4 regions of the Massilibacterium senegalense genome follow, and region 1 is predicted to be linked to each of the others. Evidence: riboswitches for the same ligand, from Rfam matches in the RefSeq annotation. Region 1 holds a riboswitch; each other region holds the start of a gene.
What was found. A riboswitch is a leader RNA that binds a small molecule or an ion and turns the genes downstream of it on or off. The one in region 1 is predicted to bind S-adenosylmethionine.

Region 1 (4,603 bases):
CAACATCGACACCAAGTTCTAAAGGACGTTGATAATACGGGGTCATAAATGTATTGTCTACCATCGTTAAAACATTCCGTTCTTTCGCAACTTCCACTACGCCCTTCATATCCGTTATTTTTAAGGTAGGGTTAGATGGAGTTTCCATGTAAATCACTTTTGTATTCGGTTGAATTGCTGCTTTTATCACTTCTATATCAGTCATGTCCACAAAGGTTGTTTCAATATTCATTCTCGGTAAAATGGTCGTTAATAAACGATACGTCCCTCCGTACACGTCTTCTGTACAAACGATATGATCGCCACTAGATAAAATCATCAATGCACTAGAAATGGCCGCCATTCCAGAAGCAAATGCATACCCATAGTTTCCACTTTCCAATTGCGCAATATACGCTTCTAATGCTTTTCTTGTCGGATTTCCGGATCGAGTATAATCAAATTCTTGTCCATTTAATACATCTGTTTGGTGAAATGTCGATGCTTGAATAATCGGCGTACTAGATGCGCCTGTTCGTTCGTCAATCGCACCTTCATAATGAATATTTTTCGTTTCGAATCGTTGTTTATTTTTCATTTATCGTTACCTTCACTTTCCATTCAAATTCTGCCTCTTTTAACGCTTGGTCCAAATCTTGAATTAAATCATCTATATGTTCAATTCCGACAGAAATACGTAATAACGTATCACTAACACCAACTTCCTGTCTAATTTCCTCTGGAATATCGGCATGCGTTTGAATCGCAGGATACGTTAATAACGTCTCTACTCCACCTAGGCTTTCTGCAAAAGAAATCAATTGAACATGTCGTAAAATTGGTTCAACTAATGCTACATCCACTACTTCAAATGAAAAGATCCCTGTATTTCCAGAAGATTGTTTATGATGAGTATGATACCTTGGGTGTGTTTCGATTGCAGGATAATAAACGTTTTTCACTAAAGGATGTACCTTTAAATATTTCGCTAGTTTTGTAGCATTTTCTTCATGTCGTTCCATCCGTAATGCTAAAGTTTTCATCCCTCTCATCAATAACCAAGCATCTTGCGCACCTAACACGCAGCCAATTGTATTTTGTAAAAATTCCATTTTTTCTGAAAGTTCTTTTCCTTTTGTTACAATTAAGCCTGCTAATACGTCATTATGACCACCTAAATATTTTGTGGCACTATGGACCACAATATCAATACCATGTTCTATCGGTCGCTGGAAAAATGATGTTAGCAACGTATTATCTACAATTGTAAGAAGTTGACGCTGTTTCGCCCAACTGCTCACCTTTTCCAAATCCGTAATCATCATAAGTGGATTGGTTGGCGTTTCGATAAAAATAGCTTTTGTCTGTCCTGTTTGTGCTCGTTCTAATGCTTCTATATCATTCGTATCTACATATGTCGCAGTAATTCCAAAACGGGACATTACCTGTTCCATAATCCGGTATGTGCCGCCATATAAATCAACTGATAGAATTAAATGATCTCCTTGACTAAAAAGAGAGAATACAAGTTGAATAGCTGCCATACCGGTACTACAGGCAAAACCTGCATCTCCTTTTTCTAATTGTTTAATCGCCTCTTCTAATACAGAGCGCGTTGGATTTTTTGTACGAGCATAATCAAATCCAGTACTTTCGCCTAAAGCGGGATGTCTATATGCAGTGGAATTATAAATAGGATAACTAATTGCCCCTGTACGTTTATCAATCGTTGAACCAATTTGCGCTAACACACTTTCTATTCTCATTGTTACAACTCCCTTCGTAATAAACAAAAAAATCTCTTTCATCATGTATGAAAGAGATAAAGGACGAGTGTCTCTCTTATCTCCCAGAATGTAATTTCTGTTGGATTTAGCACCGTATCTTGCAATAACGATTGGTTGCCGGGTTTCATTGGGCCAATTCCCTCCACCTACTCTTGATAAGATAATACTGATTATTCTGTTTTTTTAATTCAATCTATTCTTATCATATTTGTTAATATTAAAAACGTCAAGTAAAATTTACGATAAAGAAATCTTCTATCAGTAGAGGCTTTCATCCTTCTCCTAACAATGTTTAATGCACTTATCTATCTTTTATTATCTCGAAAGCAATAGGAGTTTGTTCAACGAAAAAGCAATAAGGCTCCTAGTAAAAAAGCGTGCTCTTTGCGTCTGCAACTAGGCGTCTTATTACGGCAACTTAATTCCCCGCTTCGTTATGTTTCAATACTATTGGGGTCTTACTACCTGTTAAAGAGGGTTCAACGTCCACTAATTTTTTGATAAAAAAAGATGTGCTATCTTTTTCGAAACTAAACCATACTTTGGAGAAAATAGCCATGCAAGTAAAAAGATAAAGCCTGCCATAGATGCCATGGCTCCAGAAATCGAAACATCGAAATAACTAGCAACATAGTATCCTAATAAAGCATCAATCGTTCCAATACAAGCACTAAAAACTAACATAACGGACAATTTATCTGTTAATAAATAAGCAGTAGCTCCTGGAGCGATTAACATAGCAACTACTAGTATAGAACCAACGCTATCAAAAGCAGCAACGGTCGTAATGGATACCATACCCATTAATAAGTAATGAATAAACATGAGTGGAATTCCAATTGCTACTGCCATATTTGGATCAAAGGATGTAATCTTAAATTCTTTATAAAAACAAAAAATTATTAGTAAATCTATAAAAAGAACACTACTGAGCAAAACAACAGCTTGGGGAACATCTCCTAAAAAGGGAACTTGGATGGTATCCCAAGGAACAAATGTAATTTCCCCCATTAATGCATGCTCTACATCTAAATGAACATTTTCAACAAACAGCGATAATAAGATAACACCAATTGCAAACAAAGTTGTAAATACGACACCTATTGCCGCATCTTGCATCGTTCCAAGTTGATGAAGTAGCTGAACTAAAAAGGCGGTCAGTAATCCAACAATAACTGCACCAATCAACATATACATGCCATTCACACTTTGACTAATGAGAAAAGCTAACACAATTCCTAATAAAACAGTATGACTAATCGCATCCGATAACATAGCAATTTGACGTAAAATTAAAAAGCTACCGACTATTCCACAAGTCACGCCAACTAAAATACCTGTTGCAATAATCCAACCTTCATAACTCAAGGACACTCCTCCTTTCTTTTATTTATTCTGCCTTCATAAAAGGGTAAGACGCTTTCACCTTTTTTACCATTTGTTGTAACGACTGAAAATTTTTTTCGATTAATTGTTCTCTACTTTCTACTTTCATGAACTCGTTCGGATACATTTCTTGAAGTTGCTCTAACGTTTGGATAATTTTTAATTTTTCTGCTGTTTGTTTCCCTTCTTCTGTTAGCATTATCATATCCAACGTAGTAACAATCCATTGTTCTTCTTCTAATAACGCTACTAATTTATTAAATGCCTTCCCTTTCATATAAAATGAAGACGAAGCATCTTGATAAGAAAGAGCTGATACTTGTTCCCTTGACAAACTATACAAAAAAACAAGCAATGATTCTTTTAATAAACGTTTATCATTTTCTTGTCTCCGCACTCTTTTGGCAATTAAACCCCGTTTCGGAGCAAATAACATCGAAATAACAAATAGAGTAGTTGCAGTTAAAACAATAAAAGGTCCAGTTGGAAGCCCCGTGCGTAATGTACTAATCAATGTCCCCATGACACCAGATACAGCACCTATTGCTCCCGAAATGGATACCATTATTTCTAATGAATCAGTCCAATATCTTGCAGCGAGTGCTGGCGTAATAAGTAAAGCTGCCATTAAAATCACACCAACTGCTTGAATACCGACAACAACTGTTAAAACGAGAAGCGATAGAAATAAAAAGTTTAAAAAACCAACTGGTAATCCAATTCCTTTTGCAAACGCAGGATCAAATGTTGCTACTTTCAATTCCTTAAATAAAAGTAATGTAACCACTACAATACTAAAAGCAGTTGATGTCATCACAATAACATCAGTACCGACTAAAGATGCTGCCTTTCCAAAAATAAAACTATCTAATCCACTTTTATTTCCAGAAGGAGTTTGGGCTATTTTTGTTAAAAGTAAAATACCCATTCCAAAAAACACAGATAATATTAGAGCAATAGCTGTATCTTCTTTTAACCGAGAATACAGTGTAATTTTTTGAATCAAATAAGTAGCAAGCAATCCTGTTACGGTAGCCCCAATTATTAAAAATAAAAGATTTTTTTCACCAATCAATAAAAAGGCTAATGCAATACCGGGTAAGGAAGCATGAGCAACCGCATCACCAATTAAACTTTGCTTTCTTAAGTAAGCAAAGCTCCCTAAAACTCCACTCGCAATACCAAGAAGAAGCGTACTTATTAAAACCCATTGTGTATTAGCATCTAATAACACTATTTCCTCTCCCCCCTCATGACTGTACAATCGCCTGTTTATTTTGTAAAAAAGTAAGCTGTCCACCGTATGTTTGTTGTAAATGTTCCAATGTAAACACATCTTTTGTTGGACCAAATCCAATGACCATTCGATTTAAAAGTAATGTCCAATCAAAGTATTCTGGAACTGTTTGTAAATCATGATGCACAACTAATACTGTTTTCCCTTCTTCTTT
Region 2 (4,603 bases), on a different contig from region 1:
ATGTTAAAAACTTACGACGGTTAAGTTTGGTCATTTCATTACCTCCATTTTTATAATCAAACTGCTTACAGCATAGAACATTAATATTAAAAAAGTGTGTTCTCTCTGTAAAAATCATGTTAAATTATGTTAAATGCTATTTACATTGTTAGTATATTGTAAAAAAGAGTCTGAAAATGTCGAGGCAATAGTTTCGTTTGAAGATAGGATCTGAGTAGCGCCAGCGCGTATAGCATTGTTCTGTTGATCTGCTGTTAATATTTCCGCAAAAATAGGGAGGGTGGAAGAAAAACCTCTAATCGCAAGAATCGTTAAAATTGTTTGATTGTCCGCATCTTTTTCTGGTTTATATTGATCGGCAGTAATAAAAACAGCCTTTGCTTGCTTAATAGTTGCTTTTTGTAATGTCTCATCAAAATAGGGTGTACCTTTTAAAAAATAAAAAGAAGGAAGAGATATTGGTTGCACTTGAACGGTCTCATCTATTAAAAGAAGGGTGTCTTTGTTGAAAAATTGACATAATAGTTTTGTTCGCTCGTTCCAGCCAATAAAGACGATATGATTTTTTAACATCAATGCTTTTTTTCCTTTCTTTTGTTCATTTTGTTTTCGACTAGCAATCGAAGCTATAGTCGCCATGTAATGCGCCATAAAAGCTCCTCCAGTTAAAATCATAATCATGGTGATTATTTTTCCTTCCGTTGTTTTGGGAGTAAAGTCACCATATCCTACCGTAGCCATTGTAATAATTGCCCACCAAACACCATCAAAAAGGGAAGGATAATTTGTTGGTTCTATATAGTGGATAATTGTTCCGAAAGAGAATAAAAACATAAAAATAAATAAGAGCAATCGTATCGTGACAGGAAGTAAGGAGAAATGGTGAAACCATTGTGTCATCTATACATCGCCTCTTTCTTTTTTCTTCTAACGTTAGTATGCTTTAAGAAGAAAAAGTTAAACAATGAGGTTGGAAATATGGAAAAGCGAAAACAATTGGAACAAATTTCTTTCTTTTGTTCTTGTACAAAAGAACAATATGACATGATTTCTCCTTTATTGGTGGAAAAAACATTTGAAAAAGGAACGTATCTTTTTTTCGAACAAGAACCTTGTACGTTTGTTTATTTTTTAATAGAAGGATTAGTAAAAGTATTTCGGACAGAGAAAAGTGGGAGAGAACAAATTGTGAATTTGTTTGTTTCAAATGACATGTTTCCTCACGTAGGGGTAACAAAAGAAGGCACCTATCCCGCTACAGCACAAGCACAATTACCGAGTGTAGTATGGGTAATGCGAGTAGAAGACTTTCAATTAGTTTGTAATAAAATACCATTTTTGCAGATGCGTTTAGCAGAATTAATGGACCAGCATATCCGAGAATTACAACAACGTTTAGTGAAATCTTTAGACAAAAATATACCAACCAGGATTTACGAAGTAATCTGGCCAATTGCTTGCCGTATCGGTAAAAAAGTACAAGATGGCTATATGATTTCCCCGGCGCCAACCCATCAAGAAATAGCAGACTTAGTCGGTATTTCAAGAGAAACAGTTACACGGGCCATTCCAACATTAAAAAAAGAAAAAAGAATGGATGTAAGGAATCATCAGTTATACCTTTTTCATCCCCCAGCTAACGGGCAATAAGAACCCCGCTTTAAAACGTTAAGAAGCGCTCAAAATGAAAAGAGTTAAGAATTGCCCGTACACCTTGAGTAAGCGCATCTAGCCATCCGTAGGAAAAGTGCAAAAACCTCACCGATGGAAGCTTTCTTTATTATTAAACATAAAAACAACAGCGCCTATTCCAAACAAAGGCGCTGTTGTTAATTTTCCGACATGGTGCTGTAGGCTCGCGTCATAAGAAAAGTTGCTTTTTGGGGAAAGAGTATTTTATTCCGCAATTCATCTTATGCTAGTCGCCCTTAATCAAGCGCCCTCTACTTTTTGAATAATCTAGTTGCGATGGGCTACCGACTGCCGTACTAAGTCACCCGATTTCAGAGGCAAAGAGACGCCTCTTCCGGTCTTCGCCTTATAGCTCCGTCGTTAAACGAGCCCATCTCCACTTTTTAATAATCCAGTTCCGGGCGGCTACCGACTGCCGTAATAAGCCGCTCAACTCCAGAGGCAAAGAGGCGCCTCTTCCGTTGCACGTCTTATTACTCTGTCGGTGAGCGAGCCACCCTCCACTTTTTTATTTTTCTACGATTTCTTTTCGCATTGGTTCTAATTTGTTGGCGATTGTTTGGATGTCTTCTTTAGGTACGCCGAAGTGTTGTAGGCTGAATGCTAGGTGTTCTACAATCGCGTCAAAATGAATATCTTGTAATCCCATGCCTTCATGTGCTTTTTGCATAGATGCTCCAGTGTATTGGTTAGGGCCTCCAACCGCAAATGTAATGAATAACGTTTGATGACGGCGTTGTTTTTCCATATCGGTATTTTTAAAATAATCGTTTACTCTTTCGTCTGCTAGTACGCGATCATAAAACAAATCAACAACCTTCTTGATTCCTTCTTTTCCTCCTAAACGTTCATACAGTTCACTTGTTTGTGCCATGATGAAAGCTCCTTTCGATTGATAATGAATAACATCTTTAGTGTATAGCGTATCCGATTTGGAAAATGTGATTCTAATCACATTTCAAAAAAATAAACTAATTTTACAAAGTAGTATTGACATTCTACATAATTCTGATTAGAATAGTAAGAAATAAATATCTTATCAAGAGTGGAGGAGGGACCTAGACCGAGGAACCCCAGCAACCGGTTGAAAAATACGGTGCTACTTCCAGCAGAATGATGTCCATTTTGAGAGATAAGAATGTTTGCTCTCTAAAATGGTAACTTCCAATGACAAGTAAGGGGGAGTTAACCGAATGATGAAAGACAATCATGCAGAAGTGTGTCAAACAGTAGAAAAAATGCTAGCATCATTAAAGTTTGGAACGATTACGCTTGTTGTACAAGACGGAAAGGTGATCCAAATTGAAAAAAGTGAAAAAGTCCGAATTCGATAACATATGTTGCTGACTAGAGATACTAGAGGCGATTTTGATGAAAGAAAAGTTATTCTTTTATTAAAATCGTCTTTTTTTCGGAAAAAAAGGGGAGGAGAAATATGGGATTTACGTATGAAACATGGGATGAAACAGCCGTTTTATCCCGAAATAAATCATTTAACGATGCGCTCGATGGATTGAAATGGGCATATGAACAATATGGAGAAGGGATTGTATATGCTTGTAGTTTCGGAGCAGAAGGAATCGTTCTTCTAGACCTTATTTCAAAAATTAATTGTACCGCAAAAGTAGTGTTTTTAGATACCTCGCTTCATTTTAAAGAAACGTATGAATTGATTGAAAAAATAAAAGAACGGTATCCAGATGTACAAATTGACTTTTTAACACCGTCCGTCACGTTAGAGGAACAAGCAGAAAAATATGGAGATGCATTGTGGGAAAAAGAGCCTAATGTTTGTTGTACACTTCGTAAGGTGGAACCGTTAAAACGAACATTAATGAAATATAATGCTTGGATTTCGGGATTAAGACGAGAGCAATCCGAAACTAGAAAGCATGTTCAGTTTTTAAATAAAGATGACAACTTTAAAAATGTAAAGGTTTGTCCATTAATCCGTTGGACAAAAGAAGAAATATGGAAATATATTCAGCTTCATCGGTTAGATTATAATCCACTTCATGACCAAGGATACCCAAGTATCGGTTGTTTCCCTTGTACGCAAAAGGCAACAAATCCAAACGATGAACGGTCTGGCAGGTGGAATGGTTTTCAAAAAACGGAATGCGGGTTGCATAGTGCGACGTAAAGAAAGAAGGGATGAATGATGTTAACTATTCTTGCGTTTATCATCGCTTTTTTCTTTGCTATGAATATTGGTGGGAGTGGCGCTGCTGCTTCGATGGGTATTGCATACGGGGCAGGGGCTATTCCGAAAAAACGGATTGCACTTCTAATTTGCGGAGTCTGTGTGTTTTTAGGAGCAGTGCTTGGTGGTGGAGAAGTAGTTAAAACAATTGGATCAGGAATTGTGCCACCACAAACATTTTCAGTAAAAGTCGTTGTCATCGTATTATTTGCTGCTACTATGACCCTGTTTTTAGCCAATCTTTTAGGGATTCCGTTATCGACAAGTGAAGTAACAGTCGGTTCTGTCATTGGTGTTGGAATTGCTTTTCGCTCTCTTTATACAACGAAAATTATTTGGATTATTAGTTTTTGGATTATTGTCCCTTTTATCGCTTTTTTCTTTGCTTTCATAATTGGAAAAGGTATTTTACGTTTAGAAAAAAAGTATGCCACTTTTTTTCAAGGGAAATGGGAAAAAATGTGGATGATTATATTAGTGGGAACCGGTTGTTTTGAAGCTTTTTCAGCAGGGATGAACAATGTAGCTAATTCAGTAGGACCGTTAGTTGGGGCAAATTTATTAACGATTGCTGAAGGAACATTATACGGTGGACTATTTGTCGCATTTGGTGCTTTTCTATTTGGAAGCCGTGTGATGGAGACGAATGGGAAAAAAATCACCGACATTTCGTTATTGCAAGGAAGTGCGATTTCTACCACTGGTGGA
Region 3 (4,603 bases), on a different contig from region 1:
ATTTTAGCACGATAACTTTAGGGTGTCAATCTTAAGCGCGACTTTTCAATCCTGTTGCTTTTTCAATTGCTTGTTCTAAATCATTCACAATGTCATCAATATTTTCAATTCCGACAGATAAACGAATTAAATCGTCTTTTACACCAGCTTCTTTTAATTCTTCATCGGATAATTGCGAATGCGTTGTGCTTGCTGGGTGAATAATTAAACTTTTCACATCCCCAACGTTGGCAACGTGTGACCATAAGTTCACATTATTAATGACTTCACGTCCAGCCGCACGCCCACCTTTAATACCAAATACAACGACAGAACCTGCACCCTTTGGTAAATATTTTTTCGCTAATTCATAAGAAGGATGATCCTCACTGCCAGGATACAATACCCAACTTACAGCTGGATGATTTTTTAAATATTCTACTAGTTTTTGTGCATTAGCAACATGTTCTTTCATCCGAACGTGTAATGTTTCTGCACCTAATGATAATAAAAACGCATTGAACGGACTTAACGCTGCACCTGTATCCCGTAGTAATTGTACGCGAATTTTTGTTACAAATGCTGGTGCGCCTAAATCTGCAAATACTACTCCGTTATAGCTTGAGTCTGGCTCTGTAAAACCTGGGAATTTATCAGAATGCCAATCGAATGTTCCACCATCGACAATCACACCACCCATTGCTGTTCCGTTCCCACCAATCCATTTTGTTGCAGAGTGAACAACAATGTCTGCACCGAATTCAATTGGGCGACATAAATACGGAGAAGCAAATGTGTTATCAATAATTAACGGAATACCTGCTGCATGTGCAATAGCTGCCACTGCTTCAATATCTAATACGTTTAAGCTTGGGTTCCCAACTGTTTCTGCATAAATTGCTTTCGTTTTTGGTGTAATCGCTGCCTTGATTGCTTCTAAATCAGTTGGATCTACAAATGTTGTATTTACTCCATACTTCGGTAATGTATGTTGGAATAAATTAAACGTTCCACCGTATACATTAGCAGATGACACAATTTCATCGCCTGCACCTGCAATATTTAAAATGGCATATGTAATCGCTGCACTACCACTTGCAACAGCTAAAGCTGCGACGCCACCTTCCATTGCTGCAATTCTTTCTTCAAAAGCACTTGTTGTCGGATTCATTAATCGAGTATAAATATTTCCTGGTTCTGCTAATGAAAATAAATTAGCAGCATGGTCGGCACTATTAAAAAGATACGCATTGGTTAAATAAATTGGGAGTGCATGTGCGTTTGTTCCTTCGTTTTTCGGCAGTCCTGCGTGTACACCTAATGTTTCTAATTGATACTCACTTGTGTCTTTTGTCATTATTCGTCTCCTCCTTGGGGATTATACCGACATCTTATACGCTTATCTAGAAGAAGTAACTATTCAAAAAAGCCCTCTCTTGTTGAGAAGAGAAGGCTTTATCATCACTCTTCTCATCTACCAGAACATCGATTGTTCTGCAGGATTTAGCACCGTGTTTCACACAACCGGTTGCCGGGCTTCATAGGGCCAGTCCCTCCGCCGCTCTTGATAAGAACTATGGAATTGTCAGTATTTTTTGATTTATTTTGATTAATTGAAATATTATCACCACTATTCTGATAAGTCAACCCTTTTTTTCGTTTTATTTGCACGTTCTAAAATAAACGAAATCTTTTTTGTTAATGCGGTTGTTTCCCCTTTTGCAAGAGATACTTCAAAAGATTTTGGACCACTAAAAGAAGCAATTGTATAAATAAATGTTTTTCCGTGTCGATCAATTACGCGTTGAATCTCGTTTGATTCCAGATAAAAGAACGGATACGCTTGTTTCGCATAACCGATAAACACCCCGTCGTCATAGACGATAATATCCAAATCTTCATACGTTTTCCCTTTATCAGTTAAAATGTAATTAATTTTGCCTTCCCATATTTTCATCTCTTTATTCGAATCTAATACAACGACATCTTCTAACTGTTCATTTTTCGTATCTTTCTTAAACGTTTGCCAAGTGACAATCGTTAAAAATGAAACAAAAATAAATCCCATCGCATAAATTACGAGATTTCCCATTGGTCGATTCCTCATTTCATGTCCTATCCCTATTTTCTACCTATCTACTTTCTCATTTTAACGAAAGCAAAATATTTTCTCAATCTTTAGCTTTATCAAAAAAGTGGAGAGGGACTCGTTCAACGACGGAACTAGAAGGTGAAGAACGGAAGAAGCACTTTTTTGCTTCTGTAGGGGTTTGAATTCTAGCGGAAGTCGTTAGCTCCTTGTAGCTAGATTATCAAAAAAAACGGAGGTCTCTCGATTTTGTCAGTTTGATCCCTCATTTAACTATTTGCAGGCCTACCTTAACATTTTGAAGTAGGGGCTTTACCCGTTAATGTGGGATAAAAAATACTCCCTTTCTTCTTTTGTTAGAAAGAAAAAAGAGAGTATCCCGATCCTATACATTGCTATTCTATATTGGTTGTGACAAATTGATTGTTAGACCGTAAAGAATCTTTTAAGGACTGAGTCGAACGTAGCAAATTTTGATTCTTCTTGCTGTCGTCTTGTTGGGATTTCCCGAGCATTATCGGGGAATATTTTTCACTTTCCAAAAATACAACATATTTCCCAGGTGATAATCCTTCCATAAAAGCTTCTTTTCGTTTCTCTTTTTGCAAAGAATGAATGGTAAACATCATATTTTTTTCTCGCTCATCAATCATTTGTAATTTTTCTCGTAGCAACGGCTCTTGCTCTTGTCTCGTCATTGTTGTGGCAATTAACAAATTTGATTGATCCGTTGTATATTGTGAAAATTGCGCCGATAAATCATCTAATGTTGGTTGATTCGGTAACATTCGAATAACTTCACTACCAATTTGGTCGTACGCATGCAACGTGACGACATTCCAGTTTTCATCGACTCCTACTTCTACACTTCCCGGTCCAAAAAAATTGACATACGCGACGATAGGATTGAATTCCGGCGCATCCGTTTCTTCGATAAGAGTCAAAATGAAAAATAGAAAAAGAAACGGAAAAAGCACGTAATGTATTTTATATTGAGGTTCGCTCGGCCTAATTAGCATTTCTTCTCCGACAATTGGATAATGTTTTTTTGCTAGTTTTATTTTTTGAATCGTTCCATCTTTCGTTAAAATAATCGCATTTCTTTTTTTAACTTCAACGACAATTCCACGCTGCACCTAGCTACCTCCTTCATTTCATTCGATATACGATTGCAAAGCTGTAAATTTCCCTAAGTATATTAAAGCAACCGCTATTATATACTTTCGATTACGTTCAATCGTTTTACGACTACAGGAGACCTTTGTTAATAAAGCTTTTATTGGAAGTTGTTTTTTTTCTTGTAAATAATTCGAAAATTCTTCGTTTTCAACAATAATTCTTGCAATTTCTTTTGCATTTTCACGCGCATCTATATGTTTTGGACATTGTTTACTTAGTACATCAAACGTAATGTTATATTCTTTTAAAAGTTCACGAAACTCATTAATTTCGCTAACTCGATTTTCAATTTGTAAATGTTGACGATAATGATCTAATGCTACTTGTTGCTCTAAATAACTTTCTTCCATACGTTGTTCATTATCATCTTCTTGGACAAAAAAGAATAAACGTTTTTGTCGTTGTTCGCGTCGTATGTAATCAATGACACGTCTTCTAATGACCATGTTGGAAAAAGATAAAAATTTACTTCCTTGGTGCGGATTATATTGATCAATCGCTTCGTTTAATGCGCATAATCCAACACTATATTCATCCATCGATTCATCAATATATTGGTTGCACACTTTAGACGTTACTTTTTTAACAAATGGTTGGTACTCCGATAATATTTCGTTTCGTAATGATTCGTTTCCTTGTTGAATCAACAATACTTTATCTTCTAATTCTAACGTTGTATCTATTACTTTTTCTCTTGAATTCATCATTTTTTTCTTCCACCTCATCTAATTAACAGACTCATTGGTAAGAGTTCTGTATCTGTCCATATGTCAGTTATAACATGAACTATGCCCTTGTTCTTATACAGTTTCATGACAAATCGTTTATTCGAATTGTAATTGTAATATTCAAGGATTTTTCTTCCAAAAGGACATATTACTATTATACGCTGGACTATTACCTAATAGACGTTTTTTTATAGAATAAGGTTTCAAAAAACAAGAAATGTTCTTACTTTGTCACAAATTTTCCAACATACTCGTACATGTGTGGAACGGAATGAAAAGCATACACTTTATCTTCTATCTTGCCATTGTTCCATCGTAACAAACACGGAACACTCTCCACTTGCCACTCTTCCATATGTTCTGGGAAATAATTTGCATTAATCTTTCTTATTTTTAACTGCGGCATCAATTCTTCGACCACTTCCATGATTTTTTGTGCGACTTGACACGTTCCACAAAATGGAGTGGATATATACAAAAAGACTTGTTCTTGTTCGGTAAATGCCGACAATTGTTCTTCTGTTAAATCGTGAATAATAAAATCCTCCTATTCCTTCACCATAAAGTGAGCTTCTTTTAATAGTTTTCGTATTTCATCTGTCGATGTCATCGCAACTTCTTTATATAT
Region 4 (4,603 bases), on a different contig from region 1:
CATATGAACGGGTTGAAAAAGTAGAAAAGCAAGTGGATGGTTCATTCCATGTGTATACGATAAAACAAGATGGAACAAAAGAACGATATAATACGGAGTATGTTGTAATTGCAACTGGATATTATGATAGCCCAAATTATATGAATGTTCCAGGGGAAGAGAAAAAGAAAGTATTTCATTATTTTAAAGAAGCGCATCCATACTTCGATAAAGATGTAGTTGTCATTGGTGGGAAAAACTCAGCGATTGATGCGGCGTTAGAACTTGAAAAAGCAGGTGCCCGTGTAACCGTTGTCTATAGAGGATGTGAATATTCTTCGAGTATTAAACCATGGGTATTACCAGAATTTGAGTCGCTCGTTCGAAATGAATTAGTAAAAATGGAGTTTAACGCAACAATAAAAGAAATTCGTGATCATGAAGTTGTCTATGTAAAGAATGGCGAAGAAGTTGTTATTGAAAATGATTATGTGTTTGCGATGACAGGTTATCATCCTGATCATTCTTTTATTCAAAGTATGGGAGTAATCGAAAATCAAGAGACTGGAAGACCTCATTTTAATCCTGAAACAATGGAAACAAATGTGGAAAATCTATTTATTGCGGGTGTTATTGCTGCAGGTAATGAAGCAAATGAAATTTTTATTGAAAATGGCCGATTTCACGGAGGTCTGATTGCAAACAAAATAATGGAAAAAGAGTGTTAAATAAAAAATACGTGTAAAAGTTCCTTGCCCTTTTTAAAAGATGGGCAAGGATTTTTTTGTTTTCCAATAAATTTTGTGTAAAACATAAAAAGGAAGCTATAATCTGTTAAAATAAAAGAATAAATGTCATCATAAAGAAGCTATAATGAAAGAAAAAGGAAGGATATTCATTTTGCTAATTTCCTTTTGTTCGCTCTTTAAGGTGCTGCCTAGCTAGTAAAATGGTGAAAGATTATTTTGGAAGGATAGAGTAGCAAACAACGAAAGATGAATCAACATTCAGTTTTGTTCTTTTTAGCTATAATTGATGAAGCTAATATACTTGAAACAGAAGAAATCGTTATAAAATAATAAAAGTGAGGGAACAAATGATTACGATTATTACAGCAGGAATCGCTCCTGGGTTTGCGTTACTTAGTTATTTTTATTTGCGCGATAAATACGTCGAACCGATTTCACTTGTTATTCGGATGTTTTTGTTTGGGTGTTTATTAACTTTCCCTGTTATGTTTATGCAATATATTTTTATACAAGAAGGTCTATTTATTCGTGATTGGCAACAAGCATTTCTTCAAGCTGGTTTCCTAGAGGAATGTGTGAAGTGGTTTGTTTTAATGTATGGTGTGTATAAGAATGGAGAGTTTAACGAACCTTTCGATGGAATTGTGTATGCAGTAAGTGTATCATTAGGTTTTGCTACGATTGAAAATATTTTATATTTATTTGTATATGGAATTGATTTTGCCTTTATGCGGGCGCTTTTACCAGTATCTGGTCATGCGTTATTTGGTGCGGTGATGGGGTATTATGTCGGAAAAGGTAAATTTCAAACAGGAAAAAAGAAAAAGATTCTTTTATCTTTATCCTTTTTACTTCCAATTATGTTGCATGGTATGTTTGATTATGTATTCTTAAAGTTTGACCATTATCTTTATTTTATCGTTCCATTTATGCTTGGATTATGGTGGCTAGTATTATATAAAGTACGACTTATAAACGAAGAACAAATGGCGTTAAAACATACAGAAAAACTTTCTGTATGAAAAAGGATTGAATTTTTCACACAGTTATAGTATTGTTAATTACAAGTTTAATAGGATAGCTCGTTTAAACTTCTTATCAAGAGAGACTGAGGGACTGGCCCAAAGACGTCTCAGCAACCGACCTACTAGTAGGTAAAGGTGCTAATTCCAGCTAGATAAGAAGAAGGTCATGTGAATTTTCCCTTCTTCTTTCTAGAGGAAGGGTTTTTTTGTGTGGAGAATAAAGAGTAGGGTGTGAGTAGATGGAGTTGTTAAAAAAATTACAAAATGATATTTTAATTGCGGACGGGGCAATGGGAACGATGCTATATTCCCATGGGGTAGATCGTTCTTATGAAGAAATGAATTTAACGCATAGTGAAGAAATATACAATATTCATCGTGCCTATATTGAAGCAGGTGCTCAAGTTATCCAAACAAACACATACGCAGCCAATGCAGAAAAATTACAACGATATGGGCTCGAAGCGTTAACAAAACAAATCAATCAAGCAGGTGCTAGAATCGCTCGTCAAGCGGCAAAAGACGAAGTGTTTGTTCTTGGAACTGTAGGTGGTATTCGTGCTCTTCATAAACGTGATAACGAATTAGAAGAGCTCGAAAAAATGATTTCAGAACAAGTGTATTGGTTAGCACAGGAACAAATAGATGGTTTTTTATTTGAAACATATTATGATTTAGAAGAATTAAAGATAGCAGTGAAAGTCGCAAAAAAATTAACCAACCTTCCGGTTGTTGCACAATTATCTCTTCATGAAGTAGGAGTGTTGCAAGGCGGAAAGAAAGTAAAAGACGCGTTTGCAGAGTTAATTGACTTAGGGGCAGATGTAGTTGGATTAAATTGTCGTTTAGGTCCACTTCATATGTTACGGTCGTTTAAAGAAGTACCGATTTTTGATCATGCTTTTTTAAGTGCATATCCAAATGCTAGTTTACCGCAATATATTGACGGAAAATTCTCATATTCAGAAAATCCAAAATATTTTGGCGAAATGGCAACAGAATTTGTGAAAGAAGGCGTTCGTTTAATCGGTGGATGTTGCGGAACGACACCAGAACATATTCGCTATATGGCAGAAGCAGTTCGGGAATTAAAGCCGATTTCAGAAAAATCATTCCAGGAAACGAAAGCAACGCCAGCAACGCTTTCTGTTACGAGGAAACGTAGCGATGCTCCGCTTCAAGAGGTTGTAAAAACGAAACGATCCATCATTGTGGAATTAGATACACCAAAGAACGTGAACATGGAACCTTTTATCGAAGGGGCAAAAGCATTGCATCAAGCGGGAGTAGAAGCAATCACAATGGCTGACAACTCATTAGCAACCCCAAGAATTTCGAATATGGCGATGGCGTCCATTTTAAAACAGCAATATCAAATACGCTCATTAGTTCATCTCACTTGTCGCGATCGTAATTTAATCGGATTACAATCGCATTTATTAGGGCTACATGCATTAGGGATTCGAGATATATTAGCCATTACAGGTGATCCTGCAAAAGTAGGTGATTTTCCAGGCGCAACTGGTGTATATGATCTGTCATCATTTGAATTGATCCGTTTTATTAAACAACTAAACGAAGGATTATCGTTTTCTGGTCAGTCATTAGAAGGGAAAACGGATTTTTCGGTCGGAGCTGCTTTTAATCCGAATGTGAAGTACGTAGAAAAAGCAGTGCAACGGATGGAGAAAAAAATAGAAGCTGGTGCAGACTTTTTTATGACACAACCAGTTTATTCGGAAGAAAGAATTATCGAAGTGTATGAAGCAACGAAACATTTGCAAACGCCTATTTATTTAGGGATTATGCCATTTACTGGTGCGCGAAATGCAGAATTTTTACACAATGAAGTACCAGGGATTCGGTTAACAGAAGATATTTTAACGACAATGAAACGTTGTCAAACAAAAGAAGAAGCAACGAAAGAAAGTTTAGCTATTAGTAAATCACTTTTAGATGTAGCATTGGAGTATTTTAACGGTATTTATTTAATTACACCATTTAATCGATATGATTTAACAGTTGAACTTGCTCAGTTTATTCAGGCAAAAGACCGTAAGAAACTAGCATCGATTTAATTTCAAACAAGAAAGGACGTAGAACAATTGGGAGTATCTTTATTAGAAAAACAACTAAATGAACGAATTCTCGTACTGGACGGGGCTATGGGAACGATGATTCAAGCTGCTAATTTAACGGCTGAAGATTTTGGGGGAGAGGAATATGAAGGATGTAATGAATATTTAATCTTAACGAAGCCAGAAGTTATTGATCATATTCATCGAGAATATTTAGAAGCTGGTGCAGATATTATTGAAACGAATACATTTGGAGCTACTTCATTAGTTTTAAGTGATTATAATTTAAGTCATTTAGCGAAAGAAATAAATGTAAAAGCTGCGCAACTTGCGAAAAAAGCAGCAACGGATTTTTCAACAGAGGAGTGGCCAAGGTTTGTTGCTGGAGCGATGGGGCCTACAACCAAATCACTTTCGGTGACAGGCGGAGTAACATTCGAGAAATTAATAGATACTTATCAAGAGCAAGTAGAAGGTTTAATTGAGGGTGGCGTTGATTTATTGCTACTTGAAACTAGCCAAGATATGCGAAATGTGAAAGCCGCTTATTTAGGTATCGATCGAGCATTCCAGAATATGAATGTCATTTTACCAATTATGGTATCAGGAACGATTGAACCGATGGGAACAACGTTAGCTGGTCAAAATATCGAAGCATTTTATTTATCATTAGAACACATGAAACCAATCGTAGTTGGATTAAACTGTGCAACAGGTCCAGAATTTATGCGTGACCATATTCGTTCTTTATCGGAATTAGCAGATACAAGAA

Region 2: another riboswitch for S-adenosylmethionine. It lies ahead of BN1372_RS14720 (YezD family protein); the one in region 1 lies ahead of BN1372_RS02475 (aminotransferase class I/II-fold pyridoxal phosphate-dependent enzyme).
Region 3: another riboswitch for S-adenosylmethionine. It lies ahead of BN1372_RS11355 (O-acetylhomoserine aminocarboxypropyltransferase/cysteine synthase family protein); the one in region 1 lies ahead of BN1372_RS02475 (aminotransferase class I/II-fold pyridoxal phosphate-dependent enzyme).
Region 4: another riboswitch for S-adenosylmethionine. It lies ahead of BN1372_RS07875 (bifunctional homocysteine S-methyltransferase/methylenetetrahydrofolate reductase); the one in region 1 lies ahead of BN1372_RS02475 (aminotransferase class I/II-fold pyridoxal phosphate-dependent enzyme).

Annotation. Positions count from the first base shown of each region.
Region 1 covers NZ_LN831785.1:341,710-346,312, forward strand. The annotation lists gene BN1372_RS02470 (trans-sulfuration enzyme family protein) at 1-577, opposite strand, end outside; gene BN1372_RS02475 (aminotransferase class I/II-fold pyridoxal phosphate-dependent enzyme) at 567-1,745, opposite strand; SAM riboswitch class I at 1,819-1,928, opposite strand; gene BN1372_RS02480 (metal ABC transporter permease) at 2,256-3,134, opposite strand; gene BN1372_RS02485 (metal ABC transporter permease) at 3,157-4,386, opposite strand; gene BN1372_RS02490 (metal ABC transporter ATP-binding protein) at 4,403-4,603, opposite strand, start outside.
Region 2 covers NZ_LN831786.1:1,540,026-1,544,628, reverse strand. The annotation lists gene BN1372_RS11025 (PhoX family protein) at 1-34, opposite strand, end outside; gene BN1372_RS11020 (potassium channel family protein) at 130-900, opposite strand; gene BN1372_RS11015 (Crp/Fnr family transcriptional regulator) at 979-1,650, shown strand; gene BN1372_RS11010 (group I truncated hemoglobin) at 2,201-2,566, opposite strand; SAM riboswitch class I at 2,726-2,831, shown strand; gene BN1372_RS14720 (YezD family protein) at 2,886-3,026, shown strand; gene BN1372_RS11005 (phosphoadenylyl-sulfate reductase) at 3,128-3,835, shown strand; gene BN1372_RS11000 (inorganic phosphate transporter) at 3,854-4,603, shown strand, end outside.
Region 3 covers NZ_LN831786.1:1,610,237-1,614,839, forward strand. The annotation lists gene BN1372_RS11355 (O-acetylhomoserine aminocarboxypropyltransferase/cysteine synthase family protein) at 32-1,336, opposite strand; SAM riboswitch class I at 1,447-1,553, opposite strand; gene BN1372_RS11360 (hypothetical protein) at 1,610-2,071, opposite strand; gene BN1372_RS11365 (anti-sigma factor domain-containing protein) at 2,464-3,204, opposite strand; gene sigI (RNA polymerase sigma-I factor) at 3,223-3,954, opposite strand; gene BN1372_RS11375 (thioredoxin family protein) at 4,199-4,486, opposite strand; gene BN1372_RS11380 (toprim domain-containing protein) at 4,523-4,603, opposite strand, start outside.
Region 4 covers NZ_LN831786.1:902,815-907,417, reverse strand. The annotation lists gene BN1372_RS07885 (YpdA family putative bacillithiol disulfide reductase) at 1-707, shown strand, start outside; gene prsW (glutamic-type intramembrane protease PrsW) at 1,076-1,750, shown strand; SAM riboswitch class I at 1,821-1,912, shown strand; gene BN1372_RS07875 (bifunctional homocysteine S-methyltransferase/methylenetetrahydrofolate reductase) at 1,993-3,831, shown strand; gene metH (methionine synthase) at 3,859-4,603, shown strand, end outside.